One region of the Paenibacillus sp. P4_E11 genome, then DNA from elsewhere that is predicted to be linked to it. Evidence: a T-box and tRNA genes for the amino acid it is inferred to sense, from the RefSeq annotation. Region 1 holds a T-box; the other holds one or more tRNA genes.
What was found. A T-box is a leader RNA that pairs with one kind of tRNA and senses whether it is charged. The one in region 1 lies ahead of metG (methionine--tRNA ligase), so its partner is inferred to be a tRNA-Met.
Positions count from the first base shown of each region.

Region 2: it encodes a tRNA-Met, which carries the amino acid that the T-box ahead of metG (methionine--tRNA ligase) is inferred to sense. The anticodon was not compared.

Region 1 covers NZ_JBFUIX010000007.1:48,464-62,317, reverse strand. The annotation lists gene AC1DWB_RS04950 (3-oxoacid CoA-transferase subunit B) at 1-74, opposite strand, end outside; partial or broken gene AC1DWB_RS04945 (CoA transferase subunit A) at 165-842, opposite strand; gene AC1DWB_RS04940 (sigma-54 interaction domain-containing protein) at 1,440-3,041, opposite strand; gene AC1DWB_RS04935 (class I SAM-dependent methyltransferase) at 3,249-4,067, shown strand; gene AC1DWB_RS04930 (DUF421 domain-containing protein) at 4,210-4,890, shown strand; gene AC1DWB_RS04925 (class I SAM-dependent methyltransferase) at 4,979-5,794, shown strand; gene AC1DWB_RS04920 (hypothetical protein) at 5,911-6,345, shown strand; gene mqnC (cyclic dehypoxanthinyl futalosine synthase) at 6,614-7,750, opposite strand; T-box leader at 7,977-8,254, shown strand; gene metG (methionine--tRNA ligase) at 8,307-9,944, shown strand; gene AC1DWB_RS04905 (Ig-like domain-containing protein) at 10,030-13,410, opposite strand; gene AC1DWB_RS04900 (PadR family transcriptional regulator) at 13,616-13,854, shown strand, end outside.
Region 2 covers NZ_JBFUIX010000002.1:37,921-44,111, reverse strand. The annotation lists gene AC1DWB_RS01155 (hypothetical protein) at 1-683, shown strand, start outside; gene AC1DWB_RS01150 (DUF3905 domain-containing protein) at 799-1,203, shown strand; gene AC1DWB_RS01145 (BrxA/BrxB family bacilliredoxin) at 1,316-1,750, shown strand; gene AC1DWB_RS01140 (P-II family nitrogen regulator) at 1,893-2,243, shown strand; tRNA gene AC1DWB_RS01135 (tRNA-Met) at 2,331-2,407, opposite strand; gene AC1DWB_RS01130 (hypothetical protein) at 2,495-3,232, opposite strand; gene AC1DWB_RS01125 (outer membrane protein assembly factor BamB family protein) at 3,260-5,599, opposite strand; gene AC1DWB_RS01120 (DinB family protein) at 5,751-6,191, shown strand, end outside.

The DNA.
Region 1 (13,854 bases):
ATCAACGTCGGCATCCCGATACCCAGGTTGACATAGGAGCCGTCATGAATTTCTGCTGCAGCCCGTCTTGCGATCTTCTCGCGGACAGCGGCTTTCTCGTCTTGAAGCGGTGCTGGGACCGAGCTGCCTGTAGCGGCCGGTTGAGCTGGCTTAGGAGCTGACGTTGTCAGCCGCTCGATTCGCTTCACTTGTTGACCTACGATCAGCTTCTGCACATAGACGCCGGGCGTGTGAACGTGATTAGGTGGAAGCTCCCCTACTTCGACGAGCTGCTCAATCTCGGCAATCGTAATTGCACCTGCAGCGGCGATCATAGAGTTGAAGTTTCGTGCGGTATAGTTGTAAATCAGATTGCCCATGCGATCACCCTTCAGCGCCCGCACCAGACTGAAGTCCGCCTTAAGCGCATGCTCCAGCAAGTAGCTCTTGCCTGCGAATTCCCGCACCTCGCGTCCTTCGGCCACAGGTGTTCCTACCCCAGCTGGCGTGTAGAACGCTGGAATTCCTGCACCGCCAGCACGAATTCGCTCGGCCAACGTACCTTGCGGAACGATCTCAATCTCGATCTCACCCGCCAGCACCTGCCGCTCGAACTCCTTGTTCTCGCCAACATAAGAACCGATCATCTTCCGAATCTGACGATTGCGCAGCAGCAGACCAAGCCCCCAGTCATCGATCCCGCAATTATTGGAAATGACTGTGAGGTCCTTCACACCAGAGTCTGCGAGCGCCACAATCAGATTTTCCGGAATTCCGGAAAGACCGAAGCCACCTACCATAATCGTCATGCCATCCTTAATATCGCTTACTGCTTGTTGGAAAGAAGTTAAAATCGGCTTCATCGTTAGACCATGCCTCCTCGATAGGGTGATACTTCTCTATTAAGCAAAAATCGTGCCAACTTTCTCAGAGACGCGGTTATCTTGGGATAATCTGGGGGATTAGACGTCGAAAAGCCGCCAGTAAACAGGGTTGGCGGCTTTCGAGCAGATTTGAACTTTTTTTCTTTAGTCAGTTACAGCCTTAGTCGATCCACCGGATTCCAGTGTACAGGAATTTGAATTCCTGTAATCCGGAATCCGAGGCTCATATCCGTGTTCACAGAGATCGTTGAATAACACATTAGACGTGTGTTGATGAGGGCACAACGAGGCCCCTGTTTATGATCGGACCGTAGATCCGTTATATCCGTCTTGGATGCCCTTTTGGATGTTTAACGGACAGAGGTTCCGTTATTCACACGAAACGGAGCCGATTTCTGCCGTTTCACTGCCAATAAAGGATCCTGTGTCCGCAAGCGGGTGGAATATGGCGTTTTGGAAGCGAATTGCGGATCCTGTGTCCGTTACTCCGTAGAACGATCTCGTTATAACAACAACCGTGCTGTCTGGTCCGAATTCACTTTTGTCATCACGGACAGAGCAGCATTGCTTGATCTTCTACTTGAATTTGTATAGCTTGGCGTAAAGCGCCGACTTGCTCAGCCCCAGCTTGTGCGCCGCCGCCAACTTATCACCGTTTGCTTCATGGAGCGCGCGTTCAATCCACTGCTGTTCCAACCGCTCAATTGCTTCTCTAAGGGTACCAGCCTCTTCTTCAGACTTCGGCAACTCGTGACCATCCGTTATCCTTACTACTGCATGACTTTCGCGAACCTCACGACTTTCGTGGCCATCTTGGCTTGCATGAGCTTCTCGCCCCTCATCCGAATCCGATGAAGTTCCTACCTTTCGACTCCAATTTCGACTTTCGCTTCCTCGCTCACTAGCGCTACCGCCATTTCCTCCAGTAGCTAGCTGCTGCAAGTGAACGGGCAGATCGGCCACCGTGATCCGTCGTCCGTCCATCATGAATAACGCACGTTCAAGCACATTGCGCAGCTCCCGCACATTGCCCGGCCAATCATAGGCTGTGAGCAGCTTCATCACACCCGGTGCAATCGTGACCGCGCCATCGTTGCCCGGTACAGTCGGCTGTATGTCATGCAGCAGCTCTTTGCACAATGGCGGAATGTCTTCCGGCCTTTCCCTCAGAGGCGGGATCGAGAGCTCGACTACGTGCAACCGATAATACAGGTCGCGTCGAAATGTCCCCTCTTCTACCATCCGCTCAAGACTGCGGTTCGTCGCGACGATAACCCGAATGTCTACCGCTTCAGGCGTACCACCCACCGGCTCAATCTCCTTCTCCTGCAGCACCCGGAGCAGCTTGGCCTGCATGCCGAGTGATAGCTCCCCGATCTCGTCGAGGAAGATCGTCCCTTTGTGCGCCAGCGCGAACTTCCCAGGTTTGCCTGACTTCTTAGCCCCCGTGAAGGAACCTTCCTTGTACCCGAACATCTCCGACTCGAACAGCGTCTCCGGTACAGCTGCACAATTGACAGTTACGAACGGTCCATAGAATCTTCCGCTCAACTGATGGATCGCATGGGCGAACAACTCCTTGCCTGTCCCGCTTTCACCCGTGAGGAGTACCGTACTGTTCGAACCCGCCACTTTCTCCGCCATCGACTTCAATTCAGTCATCGTACGGCTGACAGCCGTAATGTGATGCAACCGATACTTGGCTGCAAAAGCAGGCCGTTCAATCTGCTCACTGGATCGCAGAAAAGATTTGATCTCCTTGTATTTCGCATTCATCTCAAACAGCTTGTCGATGTCTTGGAACATGATTTTGCCTACAACGGCAATCAGCTCGCCCTCGCTAAATACGGGAATCCGGTTCGCGATCATCCAGTGTCCGCGTATTTTTTGCAGCTCCCCGAATTCAGCCTTCCCTGTCTTGGCGATGATGTGCAGCCTTGTATTCTCGATCACCTCGGTTACGTGCTTCCCGATCAGCTCCGCTCTTTCCCGCTCGATAAAGGAAGCGTAGGTCACGTTCACATCCAACACATATCCATTCCGATCAGCCACAACAATGCCCTCATAGGCGCTTTCGAGTGCGATCCGATATAGTTTTTGCTGCTCCTCGGCCTTCGCCAGCGCATCTGTTACCCGGCGCAGTTGCCGATGCACCCAACCGTTTTTATGAATAATCATACGTCCACCTGACTCTCCGGCCCCTGCTGGAGCTGCTGATTTCCCCTATACTCGGATCAAGGCCTTCTCTTGCAAGTGATGAGAGTGTAGCACACTTGATAGACTCGTACAATGATCTTGTTGACCACTCGTCGCAAAAGAAAAGGATGGATGCGAATAGGGAAAGTTGTTATGATGGTCAAAAAATATAATTGGAGATGAAACGCAATGAACAAGCCAGTAGCCCACTATGATACTATCGGTACGACCTATCGCTCCACCCGCCACGCCGACCCAAGAATCGTGCAGCACCTGATAGACGCACTAGAGCTTCCCGTCGGTGCGACGATCGTAGATGTTGGTGCCGGCACCGGTAACTACAGCTGTACGCTCGCCGAACGAGGCTATCAGGTGACAGCTGTTGAGCCGTCACAAGTCATGCGCGCACAAGGGAACCGCCACGCTAATCTGCACTGGCTGGAAGGCACGGCAGAAGCACTGCCGTTAGCGGACTGCTGTGCGGATGCGGTCATTTCCACATTGGCTACACATCATTTCACGGACTTGGCGGCCGGTTTCCGCGAGATGAGCCGGGTGCTGAAGCCCGGCGGACGTATCGTGATCTTCGCCGCAGACCCAAGGCTCTGCTCCGACGATTGCTGGTTCCGCGATTACTTGGCGCCCATTCTCGAGCGTTCGTATCCGGTATACAAGCCGATCGCAGAGGTCACGGGACTGCTGGCTGACGGGCTGCTCCTCTCGGCGGATACCGTGCGCGTCGTGCCGTTTCTCGTCCCACACGACATCGAGGACGGATTCTTCTTGTCCGCCTGGAGGCGGCCAGCCCTGTATCTGGATGCGGCGTTTCAAGCCAACACATCGCCGCTCGCGAAAGCGCCAGCAGAAGTGCTACAACCGCTGGTGAAGCGGCTAAGCGAAGATTGGCTCGATGGGACGTGGGCGGATAAGTACGGCCATGTGCTGCAGCAAGAAGCCTACGAAGGCGGCTATCGATTTCTGATCGCGGAGAAGCCGCGATTACGCTGAATCGTATAACTCCTCAGCTAAGTTATCCTAATGCCCCTACTGGGTCTCCGAGTTCGGTTCATCTTGGATTAACAAGGATATACTAGATTCCAATGAACCTCTCGTATTGAAATTTCCCGGAAGAGGAAGGGGATTTCCGTTTATGGGCAACGTTAATTTTGTCGAAATGATTATGCGAAGCACGGGCGCCTTTATAGCGTTGCTGGTCATGACCCGGATTATGGGCAAGAAGCAAATGAGTCAACTTACTTTTTTCAACTATGTAACTGGGATTACAATCGGCGGTATCGCGGCTGACATAGCAAGTGAAAGTGAAACCCCCTATTGGAACGGTTTCATTAGCTTGATCTGGTGGGCTTTGCTTACAATAGCGGTTGGATATATCAGTCTGAAATTTTCAAGTTTGCGCGTCGCCATCGACGGTCAACCTACTATCGTTATTAAGAATGGGCTTCTTCAGGAAAAGGCCATCAGCCGATTAAGAATGAATCTGGATGACCTCAATATGCTGCTTCGGGAACGAGGTACCTTCTCGATCAAGGAAGTGGATTACGCCATTATGGAGCCTAATGGGAAGCTGAGCCTGCTGAAAAATCAGGAAGAGCAATCGCCAACCCGCAAAGACATGAACTTGCCTGTTCAGCCTCTGAACAATCTCCCAACAGAACTGATCGTGGACGGTCGGATTATGGAAAAAAACTTGACGAATTTGGGTCTGGACCATAACTGGTTGAGACGCAAGCTACAGAACTTGAATCCCGAGCATGTATTTTATGCCGAGCATCAACCAGACGGAACACTCTTCTATCAGCAGAAAGAATAGCCCCCTCTAACCCAAATAAAAATAAGTTGATTTTTCGCTCTATTCAGATATAATAGCGAGAAATTACTTTCTAGAAGAGGGGACTTGTATGGAATCCATCATTCAGTATTATAACCAGTTCGACGAGTGGGGACGGCTTGATCGCGAACCTATTGAGTTTCTTGTGAACAGCCATTACATACGCAAGTATTTGCCGTCGTCCGGCCACGTGCTAGATAACGGGGCTGGTCCGGGGAAATACGCCATGCAGTTGGCCGCATTGGGGTACGATCTGACCTTAACGGACTTGACCCCCCGTCTCGTGGAGCAGGCAAGCAGCAAGGCGCAGGAGCTGCAGCTGGCGAATCGCTTCCAAGGCTTCTATCCCGCAGACGCACGGAACTTGAGCCGGTTCGGCGACGAGCAGTTCGACGGTTCGCTTATGCTCGGTCCGATGTATCACCTGCAGACCGAATCAGACCGAGTCCGAGCAATTCAAGAGCTACATCGGGTGACGAAGCCCGGTGCGCCTGTATTCGTGGCGTTCATGTCCAAGCTTCGGTTTCTGACGACCTCGTTACTCTATCCCGAGCACTGGAAGCCGAACAACACGGTCGCCGGCATCTCTCGATTCCTGGACACCGGAACGTTCGACCATAGCGATACCGGCCGCTTTACCGGTGCATATTACTACAACATCGAAGACATCGCACCATTCATGGAAGCGCATGGGTTCGAGCAGTCCCAGTTGATCAGTTCCGGCAGCATCGCTGGTGCGATGAAGCCTGAGCAGTGGGACTATTGGAGATCACGCGGAGAAGAAGAGTATGAACAAGTGATGAATTGGGTTCTGGAGTCTGCTGCAAGCCCTTATCTGCTAGCTACTTCCTCGCATATTCTGTACATCGGGCGCAGGAAAGACTGAGCTCCCCTTTTCGCACGAAGACCACACTACATAACTGCAACCTACAGCAAGTCCGTCACGTCTATCCATCATAGAATCCTCCCGTTAGTTACCATTTGAAATGGCGGTGTCAGGTTATGACAAAAACGTTCGGACTTGCTCTTCTGTTTGTCTCTTTGCTTATGCTCCTGCTCGTTGCCGGCTGTGGTGATCGCCCTCCTATGCTTACCATCAAGGCTGGGAAGCAGGAGGTTCACGTTGAACGCGGCGGGTACAGTTGGAGGTTCTTAGCCGGACATGTCATTGCCGATTCACCGGGTCCATCTGACATGGTGAAGATCGACGAAGATGCAGCTGTTCTCCCTCCCGGGACTGAACTGAAACTATCCTTCGGCAGCAACCCGAAAAAAATGGTTTTGTCTCAATGGGAAGGTCGTGACGAAATCAGCCAAGTGGAGTTGAAGTCGAAAACGTTCAAACTACCCGCTGAGAAAGGCACCTACTTGTACTCCATACACGCGGAATGGCGAAAAGGCAACGCACTATATGCGTTTGCTGTGAAGGTTCAATGATCGCTCCTAGTGGCGACATTCTCAGAAACAAATGAGAGAGCGGGAATGTGGCATTAATAAGGCGTTACGTCTTCCATGAGGCCTCTTCGAATTCCGAAATGATGCAATAGTGCAGGATTTTCTCCCCCCCCTGTCCACTTTTGGATACAAACGGATCAAAAATCATGTACTTTTGCAGGATTCGTACGTATGTTCTAGCTAATTAGTTGAAAAAGCCTGAAACGGGAATTCACTCCGCTTCAGGCTCATGTATGTCATCATTATACAATTAGTTCTGCATGACGAAATCTTTGTCCACCGAGGCATTCTCGTCGTCGAACACTTTCAATATATCGTAGCGCGTGTTGCGCTGCGCCGGAATCTTACCCGCTTCGCGGATCAGTTGCAACGTCGAGGTGATCGTCACCTTGTGCGTTGTTCCCGCCGCCGATACTACGTTCTCTTCGATCATCGTACTGCCAAAATCGTTGCAACCATACGACAGCGAGAGCTTGCCGACTTCCGGTCCCATCGTCACCCAAGACGATTGGAAGTTCGGGATGTTGTCGAACATAAGTCGGCTGATCGCCAACGTCTTGAGGTATTCCGCCGGGCCTAGCTTCTCGCCCTTCAAGTTCGTGTTGTCCGGTTGGAACGTCCACGGGATGAATGCGAGGAAGCCCTTCGACGGATAGCCATTGCGGATGCATTCATCCTGTGCATCACGGATGCGAAGCATGTGCAGCACTCGCTCCTCCATCGATTCACCGAAGCCGATCACCATCGTGCCCGTCGTGTTCATCCCGATCTTGTGGGCCGTTGTCATCACTTCGATCCACTCGGTCCACGAGCCCTTCTGCCGGCTAATCTTCCGGCGGGTCCGGTCATCCAGAATTTCCGCGCCGCCGCCAGGCAGTGAATCCAGACCCGCTTCGTGCAACTGGCGGATGACCTCTTCCAGGGATAACCCCTCAGAGACGTCCTTCATCTTCCAAATTTCTGCCGGAGAGAACGAGTGCATCGTAATCTGGAACCGCTTCTTAATTTCCCTCAACAAATTCGTATAATAGCTGAACGGCAAGTCCGGATTCGTTCCGCCCTGCATGAGAATCTCGGTTCCACCTACATCAATTGTTTCCTGAATTTTCTTGAAAATCACTTCATCCGGCAGTACGTACCCTTCTTTGGACCCAGGTGGTCTGTAGAATGCACAAAACCGGCAATACACATCGCATATATTCGTATAATTCACATTGCGGCCGATAACAAAAGTCGTAATCGGGTCCGGATGCCATTTCTTCATAATCTGATTGGCGGCGTGGCCGATCTTCTCGATTTCGTTCGAAGCGTACAGCTCCAGTCCATCCTCTAAGCTAAGCCGCTCACCTGCAACCGCCCGTTCTAAGACGCTATTCAATTCGCTCATTGTCGGTTCACTCCTCCATCCGTATTCCAGCTGACGTCGAGTCAGCATCCATTCTGCTTAAGCAACTATACGAGCATTATTGTTCTATCGTACCATAATCGCCTAATGACGTCATCATCGGGGATGAGTCGGATATGGCAGCATTGGTACAATTGCAGCAGTTGGTGAAGTGCACCCTTGCACATCACGCTGAAGCTGGATATAATAGGATATTAATGAAATACACACAAATGCGACGAAGAGAAAGAGTAGTGGGATCCTTTCTTTGTACAGAGAGCTCCGGCAGGTGAAAAGGAGTAAAGAAACGTCCGACGAACATGGTCTCTAAGCTGTGCATCGAACCCTGAATCAAACAGGAAGTAGGCTGCAACGGGCGCTCCCGTTATAGAGCTAGAGTATAACCGTCTGCCTTCTTAGGCAAACGTCGTACTTGAAGAGGTTCATGCTGCGAGGCATGAGCGAATTGAGGTGGTAACACGTGAGCATACAGCTCTCGTCCTTTCTGGGGACGGGGGCTTTTTTTGTTGTTTCCATACACATTAGGAGGATGAACCACATGACTATTTTTATTGGCGGGGCGTGGCCGTATGCGAACGGATCGCTGCATTTGGGCCGGGTGGCAAGTTTGCTGCCGGGAGATATTCTGGCTCGGTATTATCGGGTTAAAGGTGAAGAGGTGCTGTACGTATCGGGAAGCGATTGCCATGGTACGCCGATTGCGATCCAAGCCGAACGAGAGGGTGTGTCTCCCCGTGTAATTGCTGATCGCTACCATCAAGAGTTTGTTCAATGCTTCGAAAAGCTGGGGTTCTCCTATGACCTCTACACCCGGACAGACGATCCGTTCCACCACGAAGCGGTACAGCAGTTATTCGTTCAGTTGGTGGAGAACGGGAGCTTATACCGGAAGTCCGTGGAGCAGACGTATTGTGAGACTTGTGACCGATTCCTTCCCGACCGTTATGTGGAGGGTCAGTGTCCTCACTGCGGTCAAGCAGCACGGGGAGATCAATGCGATGGTTGCTCGGCCCTGCTCGACCCGGTCGATCTGATTGACAAGACGTGCAAGCTGTGCGGCAACAGTCCGACCACCCGGCATACGGAGCACTTTTTTCTTGCGTTGTCTAAGCTTCAGGAAGTACTGGATCGTACCCTCAAGCAGGCGGTTGGTTGGAGAGAGAATGCGGAGCATTTGACGCGCAGGTATTTGGACGAAGGATTGCATGATCGTGCTGTCACCCGGGATCTTCCTTGGGGCGTTAAAGTTCCAATCGAAGGCTTCGAAGGCAAAAAAATATACGTATGGATGGAAGCGGTCTGCGGCTATTGGACGGCTAGCAAGCAGTGGGCGCGTGACAACGGCAAAGACTGGGAGCCATTTTGGTCGGAAGGCGTAACCGCTTATTATGTGCATGGGAAGGATAACATCCCTTTTCACACCCTGATCTGGCCAGCCATCCTGTTGGGTGAGGGCAAGCTTCACTTGCCGGATCGCATCGTGTCGAGTGAATATTTGACATTGGAGGGAAGGAAGTTCTCAACGAGCCGCAACTGGGCCGTGTGGGTGCCCTATGTGCTGGAGCATTACGATCCCGATTCCGTGAGGTACTTCCTAACCATTAACGGGCCGGAAAAGCGGGATACCGATTTCTCCTGGAGGGAGTTCATCTACAGCCACAACAGTGAGCTTCTAGGAGCATTCGGCAACTTCGTCAACCGGAACCTGATGTTCCTGGTCAAATCGTTCGATAGCTGCATACCTGACGCACATGTGGATGTGACGATTCGAGATCAATTGAATGACCTGTACGTTCATGTGGGGCAGCTTATTGAGGAAAGCAAGTTGAAAGAAGCACTAGAGACCGTATTCACCTTTGTACGGAGTTCGAATAAGTACTTCGATGAGCGCAAGCCCTGGTCCCAACTGAAGGATGACCCCGCCGATTGCAGAGATACATTGTATACGTGCGTGCAGATCATTGCCAACCTGTCCAATCTGCTCGAGCCGTTCTTGCCCTTCGCCTGCGGGAGAATCCGATCGTTTCTCGGAATCGCCGAGCCAGTCTGGAGCTACATCGAAATCCGTTCAGGTGAGACGTTGGTATCGCCGGTGCCATTGTTCGCGCGAATTGAGGTCAGCCAGATCGAGGATGAAGTGGCTCGGCTGCAAGCAGAGCGGCTGGAGACCGAGTAAACAACAAAACACCTTTCCCAGTGAAGGCAATCTTCCATGGGAAAGGTGTTTCCTAGTTTATACGCAACCAAGCTGCTTAAGTCTCTTACTTCACGATCACTCGAATCGTCACACTCTTACCGCCGAATTTGGCCGTGATCGATGCCGTGCCTTTCTCGTAAGCCGTGATCGTTCCGTCCTTCACATCAGCGACGGTATCTTTTGAGCTTTTCCACTCCGCCTTAGGGCTCACGTTACCTTCCACGCCATTCTTATAAGTGGCGGTCAGAACGACAACAGAGCTTTTACCAGCTGTAAGCTCGATTGTTTTGACACTGGATTTCAAATACTTCAGCGTATCCACTTCAACGGGAATGGATAACGATTTGCCGCCGAATTTGGCGGTGATCGTCGTTTTGCCGTAGCTTGCCGCGGTGAGCAGGCCGGTTGCCGAGACATCTGCAACTTTGAATGACCGGCTAGTCCATTCCGTTTCGTTCGTTACATCACGTGTAGTCCCGTCTGAGAACGTCGCAGTAACCTTGATCTGGGCGGATGCTCCCGATTGCAGATCGAACGCTTTCTCATTCGCGGTTAACTTCACGGCGTAATCTACTTCCACCGGTATGTTAATCGTCTTCGTTCCGTATTTCGCGGTTAGAGACGTCTTCCCACGATCTATTGACGTTACAAGGCCATTCTCCACTTCGGCAATCTTACTGGACGAGATGGACCAAGTTGCCTTACCCGTTACATCTTCCGTCGTACCATCAGCATATGTGGCCGTAAGCCCTACTTGCAAGCTCTGCCCTTTCTGCATGATCAGGCTGCGGTAAGTCGCTGTTAGCTTATCCGCTACCTCGATCTGGGCCGATGTCGTGACCACTTTCTCACCGAACTTGGCTGCGATGGTTGCCTTACCGGTTCCAACCGCGGTAACCAACCCATTCGATACTTCGGCAATTGTGGCCGATGAGGTTGACCATTCAGCCGTATCCGTTACATCCTTCGTCGTGCCGTCCTTGTATTTGGCAATTAGCGTGAGCTGCTTGCGGTCGTCTTCCTTCATCACTAAGGTTTTCTCGCTAATCGTCAACGTATCCAGCTTCCCTACGCTAACGACGATCTTGACCGACTTCTTGCCATACTTGGCCGTGATCGTTACTTCTCCACGCTCGACTGCAGTAATGACTCCGTCGTTTACGGTAGCGAACGCGCTGTTACTCGTCGTCCATTCCGCCTTATCGGTTACATCCTCGGTAGTCTCGTCGGCATAAGTCGCCGTCAACTTCACTCTCACGATATCGCTTGGCTGGATTTCGAACTTGAGTTGGTCAGCTTCCAGCTTAGTAGCGGGATCGACATCGACGGTTGTGGTGACGACTTTGTCGCCGAACTTGGCCGTCACACGAGTCGAACCCGAATCAAGCGCACGAACCGTTCCTTTACGTGCTGTAGCTACAAGCTCGTTGTCCGAGCTCCAATCGACCGTGCTCGTGACGTCCTCGGACGTTCCATTGGCATAAGTCGCCGTTACTTTGAGGTTAGAAGTGTCGCCTTTACGTAAGGAGACCGACTTCTTATCAACATCCAGCTTCCGGGCTACGCTTACGTCAACCGTGACATTCACAGTCTTCGCTCCATAAGAAGCGGTTATAGTCGCCTGACCGTTCTGATACGCAGTGATTTTACCATCCGACGTGATATCCGCGATATCCCGGTCGTCTGAGCTCCACTCAGCCTTCGATGTCACATCAATCGGTTTGCCATCTGCATATGTCGCTGTCAGTGTCAACTGTGCCGTCCCATTCGCTTTGAGGAACACATCGCTTTTGTCGACTTCCAGTTTCTTGGCAATTTCTACATTGGCCGTAACAGTGACCGACTTGTCCCCATACTCAGCTGTAATGACAGCCGTTCCGGTGCCAATCGCCTTGACATCGCCTTTGTGCACGCTGGCCGCTTTGCTGTTATCTGAGCTCCAATCAGCAAGCTGCGTAACATCTTCCGTCGAGCCATCTGCATAAGTAACGGTCAACTTAATCCTCTTGGAGTCGCCCGCTCGCAAATCCAGTCTGGATACATCTGTCTTCAACACTTGCGCGGTATCAACCCGCACGGGGATCGTTACAGTCTTATCTCCGTACTGGGCCGTAATGACCGCTTCACCCTTGCTATAAGTCCGAATTGTGCCCTTGGATACGTAAGCTACGCTCTCATTGTCGGAGAACCAGTCCGCCTTGCTAGTTACGTCCTCGGTCTTGCCATCGGCATAAGTGGCGGTCAAGATAACAGGCTCAGTTTCGTTGCGGCGTAGCTGAAGATCAGTCTTATTCGCTTCCAGCTTCCTCGCTACTCCGGAATCGACCGTTATGGTAACCGTCTTGTTCCCGTAAGAAGCTGTGATCGTGGCTTGTCCAATCGAATTCGCCAGCACGAGCCCATTATCGATCTCTACAATCGCTTCGTCACTGCTCTTCCATGTTGCCTTGGAAGTAACGGTTTCGGTTTTGTTATCCGCATATGTAGCATCCAGCTTGAGCTGGTACGAACCATCCGGTTTGAGGAACAAGTCCGTCTTGTCCGCCTCCAGCTTCCGCACTGTCTCTACATTGACGATAATCGTTGCCGATTTGCCGCCATAGCGGGCTGTGATCGTAGCTTGACCCGCTCCATAAGCGGTAATCGTTCCCTTGATTGCGTCAGCAACCCCAGGTTTATCGGAAGACCACTCCGCCTTGTCAGCCACATCCTGAGTCTTCCCGTCCTCGAACATCCCGATCAGTTCAATCTTATCGAATCCCTTGATGCGCAAGTCAATGCTATCCTTGTTAGGATCCAAGCGGCGGACAACGTCAACCGCTACAGGAACCGTAACTGTCTTGCCTCCGTATTTGGCCGTTATGACCGTTTCGCCAGAGCCTTTGGCCGTGACCTTCCCGTTAATAACGTCCGCGACAAGTTCATTGTCGGTGCTCCATTCGGCCTTGGTCGTTACGTCCCCGACCGAGCCATCCGTATAGGACGCACTCAACGTAATATCATCGAACGAGCCGACCCGAAGCGTCAAGCTTTGTTTGTTCTTGGTCAAGCTGCGAACCTTCTTGACGACGCTCACATTCACAACTTGGGTCTTGCCCATATAGGTAGCAGTAATAATCGCAGTTCCTTCTGCCTTGGCCGAGATCGTCCCGGAATATACGGTAGCGACGGCTTGGTCGCTAGAATTCCATTCCGTCTTAATCGTCGCATCCGACGTTGCACCACTAACGTAGATGGCCGTAGCCGTTAAGCTGGTGGAGTCCCCAACTGATATGGAAACCTCGTTCTTCGACAGCACCAACCGTGATATTTCATCAGCGGCGAATGCTCCTGTAGCTCCTGGCCCAATAATCATAGTTAAGATCAGTACGAGCTGCACGACAGCGCGACGTATGCGTCCCTGAGCACGCCCGGATTTACCGGATGTTTGTAAGCCTGTGTCCATCAATGAAGTCCAATCCCTTCTCTTATATAATCGATGCTAAGAACAAAGGTACCCTATGTTTATCGGCTATGGTCGTCCGATAGTTTAGCTATCCAAGAAAGAAAACTTTGTGAGCTCAACCTTGCCGATTATATATTGACTCGATATATGCTGGAGTGATATATTACTATTTGTCATATTGTGATAAATGAAAGAGAGGTGCTTTATGAACAGTCAGGATGTTATTCTAGGCATGCTTATGAATCGTTCGTTATCAGGTTATGAAATCAAGCAATCCTTCGAGGAGCTTTTCTCTTATTTCTACAGCTCAAGCTACGGAACGATTTATCCCATGCTCCAACGTATGGAGAAGGAGGGATTGTTAACGAAGGAAAGTGTGCTCCAGGAAGGGAAGCCGAATAAAAACGTATTTACTATAACGGAGAGCGGGAGAAGCCAGTTCTA
Region 2 (6,191 bases), on a different contig from region 1:
TGATGCTGAATGCCGCGCTCATCGTTCTGCTGTTCTGGAAGTTCGGCCACGCGCTATTCGCGCCGTCCTTGATCTGGCAGCGGCCGATGTCGTTGTTGCTAATGAGCGGTGCCGCGCGAGAAGTGGGTATCGGCTTACTGGCAGCAACGGCGTTCATTATGTACCGCACTCGGAAGATGAGACTACCCATACGCCTGCTGCTCGATCTGCTTGCCTATGGAGCTACTGCTGCGTTAGCGGCGTACTCCCTGTTGCGTTGGCGTTACGGAAGCATAACCGATTTGCCGTGGGGAATCTCAGACGGATATGGGTATGAACAGTTCCATCCACTGAACATCTACATGTTTATCGTGTCCGGGCTAGTCGGATTCAGGCTATGGAGGAAGGCAGAGGTCGGCGAAGCAGCGAGCGGCCGAATATTTCAGGAGGCGGCAATCCTGCTTGGCATCGGTGGCATGCTCGTATCTTTTTGCGATAATCCAGGTGAACCGGTCCTGCTTTACTTGACCGCTCAACAGCTGCTATGGCTGGGTTTGGCTGCGATCGGGGTTATTTTTCCTGTAAATACACATAATACCGGGGAGAAAGGAGCTGATAGCTATGAAACCAACGGAGCAGAACGGCGACTCGCTGGAACAACAGAAGCAGAAGAGCCAGAACGAGGCAACAACGAACAAAGGTGAAGAAGATCGATCTACTAATGATAAAAAACTAAACGGTCCGAACCGGCCTGCCACTTAACGATCCGCTTATCTCTGCATACGGCAAGGACTCATACATAAGGAAGGAGGGATGCGTATGACTATGGATAAGCAGCCATCAGATAAGCAGGAAGCACATAACCTGGACCCGTTCGAAATTAACTTTTTGCCGCAGTTTGAGGAAGGTAGAGGTCCGCGCGAAGCGTTCGTGAATGAGCATGGTGTATGCATCGGGGATCATATGTACGAATCGGACAACTCGCCCTTGCACAATTGGTCCACAGCGACTGATCCTGCTATTATGGCGGGAGACGAGTGGGTGCATCCGTTCAAGGACATTGGCTTCTTGTCGGAGGCGAACCGGGAATATTTTGAACAGGGGATTGTACCGTCTGCTACGGGTGCGACCTTCATGCATCCTGACAAGGACGTTGCTTACCAGGAGGGCGTGGAACAAACAGAAGGTGAAGGCGATGAAGGCCATTCCGATCCGAATCGTTAGCTGGTAAGCGTAGACAACGCTTTGCTTCTTCTTCATGGAGATGTATAATACGAATAGAAACATACATTTTCATATCTGAAAATTTCAAGATAATAGAGGGAGTGAAGCGACAATGTCGATGTCATTTGAGTCTTATATGCGGGATATGATTACCCCGATGCGTGAGGATTTGACCCGTCTGGGGATTACGGAGCTGAAGACGCCGGAAGAGGTAGTGGAACAGTTCGCCGATAGTGAGGGAACCGCGCTCGTCGTTGTGAACTCTGTCTGTGGATGTGCTGCAGGCCAATGCCGTCCAGGCGTTGCCAAGGCGTTGCAGAACGAAGTATTGCCAGACCGCTTGTACACTGTTTTTGCGGGTCAAGATAAGGAAGCGACGGCCAAGGCTCGCGAATATTTCGCACCGTACCCGCCTTCGTCCCCTTCGATTGCACTGATGAAGAATGGGGAATTGGTGCATATGATCGAGCGCCACCAGATCGAGAATCGTTCAGCCGATGAGATTGCTCGTGATTTGGCAACAGCTTTCGAGCAGTATTGCAAGTAATAGTTGGACCGAGATAACCGTTGGGAGCTTGCTYCCGACGGTTTTTCTTATTTGGAAGGCTCCCACCTTGCAGAGACTTGGTAATTTCAGTAACATGAAAGTTAGGATGAGCAGGAGAGACAGGAAGAAGGGGGGCGCGAGTGTGAAAAAGATTGAAGCGATTATCCGGCCCGAGAAGCTGCGCGAAGTGATTGAGGCGTTGCGTGACATTCAGGTGACCGGCTTTACCGTTACCCAAGTACAAGGACGTGGACAGCAGAAAAATGCTACAGGTGTGTATCGCGGCAAAGCCTATACGGTCAACTTGCACTATAAGGTGAAGATGGAGATCGTCGTGTCCGACTACAAGGTGCAAGAGACGATCCAGACGATTATCAAGACGGCGCAGACAGGCGAGATGGGCGATGGCAAAATATTCGTGTTACCGGTGCTGGAGATGTACAATGTGCGGACCGGATTAGTCGATGAGACGATCGATGAGCTGCAGCCATAGAAGGAACCTTCAGTCCCAATTGCATTCGCAACACCAAAAAAACCTCGACGATTTCGTCGAGGTTCTGTCATGTGCTAGAAGGTAAATTGGTTGCGGGGGCAGGATTTGAACCTGCGGCCTTCGGGTTATGAGCCCGACGAGCTACCGGGCTGCTCCACCCCGCGGCAAAGGTGTAATTGGCGTGTTGATCACCAATTTGAACCGGAAATGTAAGTATACATCATCCAGGGACGAAACACAAGTGGGTATTTCTATTTCATCGGTACTGCCGTAAATCGAGTACCATCGAACGCGTAGATCGACATCTCCGTTTGACGTTTCCCTTTGACAGTGACCATGTCTTCTTCCAACAGCGTGACGGTTTGCCAAGCATACAATAGGAAGTCACTTTCGTCCACCCGATAGCCGCCCATGATCGAACGGTACACGCCCATCGTCGCCGTCTTCTCCTCCAATACACCCTGCCAAGCTTCTACTAGCTTCTCTTGCTCCAAGTAATACAGATGGGCGGTCTCGACATGCACACCTGTGCCCCCATCACTCTGCACGACTTCGAACAGCTTGTTATCCGCGATTTCGATTGGATCCTCCAATACGAGTCGGTCCGCCTTCCAATCTGTTTCCGCGATCAGCTTATATTGGCCGTCAGGCTGTCGGTCGAATAGGAACCATGTGCCGAGGTGAACGGCCCCATCTATGACGGCCACAACCTCAAGATCGTCATCCTGATCCAGATTCGCGGTTCGAATCGATAATCCTTCCCAGAAATAGGAGTCGACTTGATCACGTCCTTGAGCCTTGATCCAAGAGATCACCAGATCCCGTGTTACTTCAGGCACTTCCTGTGCGTTGATGTGCACCGCTTGTTCTTGATTGTTCCCGTTCACAAGCACCCTAACCGCATCTGACGCTACAGCTGCAGTGGCCGCGATCAGCAGCAGACACCCGGCTGCCACAGTAACAACCCCTTTTACACTAAACCTATTCATTATTCGCGACTCCTCACGTGGATGGATCTATTGTTCACTCTTGAGTTTCTGGAACGTGCCGTTCGCTGAACCGACGTAGAGGCCGTCATCCAGCTTGTTGAGCATACCGTAATCGGTGTCGAATATTTTAGTGGCTGCGCTTCCCAATACAATGTTCCCCAGTTTATTTTTCAGCTCTCCGGTATGCCGGTCGAACACGAATACTTGCTCTCTGCCCGGCACCCATAGTTCATCGTTCACGACGATCGGTTGTTTGTCCCCGACCTTGAACTGGTCCCGTTCTAGATCCTTCACCGTGTAGGGGGATTGCCATAGCTGCTTGCCGCTCGCGAGCTCTACTGCCACAGGGCGATCGTCCAGCAAATAATACAGCGTATTACCAGCCACAGCACTGTATCGGCCTCTGCCATTCGTCTGCCATACGGTCGTTTGCCGCTTCAGGTTATAGAGCGATGTTGTGAACGTGGTTCCCCTCCAATAGTCGGGTGAATCGGATTTGTAGATGAACATATAGTCGTCGTTCACGGCTTTGTAAAAGTTCCCCGGCTCGTAAGGCAGTACTGCGATCACGGCCCCACTCGTTATGTCGAGGCATGTATACCCGCCTTCCAACAGCAACCACAACCTGGAAGTCGGCTCGGAGCCTAGGCTTCGGTTATCGGAATTGGAAAGCTCCAAGTACCTTTTAAGCTGATTATTGATCGTCGTATCTTTGACAACAGCTTGACGGGACCAGACGATTCGACCCGAGAGAGGATCATACGCCCGAATGGATTGGCTGCCGATTACGATCAAGAACGGGTTGCTGGAATTATCGTACAACAGTTTCTCGTCTGCCGAGAGCTTCTTCTCCCACAGCAGACTGCCTGAGCTCTCCTGCAGCACTCGCAGCGAAGCTGCTGCTGATCCGCTACTCGAATCTTGCCGCTCTTCCAATACCACTACGCCTTTTGCGCTCGATAAGCGAGAGAACTTCCCTGACTGCTCCTTCCACTTCTGTTCCCATACCTGCTGACCGGTCAGAACATCAATCCATTGCAGCTTCGTCTCGTATTCCTTCGTCTGGGCATCGAGGAAGGTAAGTACTGCGGTATGCTTGCGATCGGACGAGAGCGCGAAGGATAGACCTTCGAATTTAGCGGGAACTTCCCATAGCTTACGACCCGATTCCGCGTCGACTCCATACAGGATCGAGTCATTGTGGTGTCCGCTGTACAGCCCATCGTGCCCTAGCACGAGCAGAGTTCCAACCGCTCGGCCTACGAGGAAGTTGTACCTGAGTCCGCTTGAGAATTTCCATTCCGCAACAGACTGACGGGAAGGGATGAGCGGTACGTTCGTGACGGTAGTTTTCTCCAACCCATACGGGAGGGCATGGAAATTCACCGTCTGACCTCCCACGCCCGAAGATGCTTTGTAGGTAAGATTGTACTCGAGGACGTTCCCCTGCTCCGACCAGGTGATGTCCAATTGATGCCAAGTATTCTCGTATCGCCACCCGGCATAGACAGCCGGATGATCTTCGAACCCGACAGCCCGGACTGCATCAGGCTCTCCGAGCAGGCTCTTTACCTGCTCCTGCGTATCGCCGATGACAAGGGACTTCTTAACCATCAGTTCCGGAAATGCCTTGCTCAGATGCTCTCGGCTGAGCTCTGCTAATTGTTGATTCTGATACGCAGTAAGCAAAGCATCCGGGCTCGGATAAGCGTGGAATTGATTGTCTTCCCACAGGAAGTAGCTCCGAACCGTTGTTCCGGTTGAATTGTCATAATACGAGGTTTGGAAGCCAGGTTGTTCGAGTGTGGTGAAGCGGACCGAGTATTCCGAACTCGAGTTGAACAAGGTCGAGCTGTTTTCTACAGGCAGTTGGGCTATTCCGTCAGGCCCGATGGTAAACAGTCTGTAGACATAACCATTGCTGGAACCCCATTGACCGATTGCAACATCCGGGTACCCGTCCTTGTTGTAATCATCGAATAGCAGAGGGAATGATCGGGTGAAGATCAGGCTAGATTGTCCGAACGCCTCGTTCAGACTCAATTGTCCGAGCTTCTTCCCGTCCTCATCCGTCCATACAAGAGCGAAGTTGCCTTCCCACCTATCTCCCATGAATGGCCCCGGTTCAGGGTCGTATACTTTTTTGCCGGCTGTCATCATAACCTGCAATTTATCTCGACTATTCGTAGTTCCTCGAATGAATGTATTATCGGAAATGATTGCGGATGGACCTGGAGACGACTGCGCTTGTGCATTAGCCTCTGTTGTTAACCGCGGTTGGTTCACCCGATTCGTAACCAGCACGAGGCTGAACGAAACGACAATAACTGCAATTCCTGTAGCAATAACTTTGCGCTGAATGAACAATGCGGCCGCCTCCCGAGCCGACCCAGGGTCGACAAGTGATCCCAATATCTTCCTGAACCTATATGCAATAGACGCGCCATAATGAAAAATGTTGCAATCCAGCCGATTATAAAAGTGGTATACTAGGCTCAAAAGAAAGGGTGATGGATGTATGAGCAATCGACCTTCAACAGAAGAGTATGGTCCCTACTACGAGACTTATATCCGACTTGTACCGGAGGGGGACATCGGCGAAATTTTTGCGCAATCATATGAATCCACACTTGCCTTGCTCTCATCCGTTACAGAGCTGCAGGGCCAATATCGGTACGAACCAGGGAAGTGGAGTCTGAAGGAAGTGATCGGTCACGTGGTAGATGGGGAACGCATCATGAGCTACCGTCTGCTGCGAATCGCGAGGGGGGACAAGACGCCTCTGGCTGGATTCGATCAGGACGAATATATCAAGAATGCCTCATTCGATTCCATGAACGTATCAGATTTACTCGAAGATTATAGCAACGTTCGTCGGGCAACATTGTCCATGCTCCGAAGCATTTCCGATGAAGCTTGGCATAGAACAGGTTCGGCGAACAATAGCGTGTTATCGGCA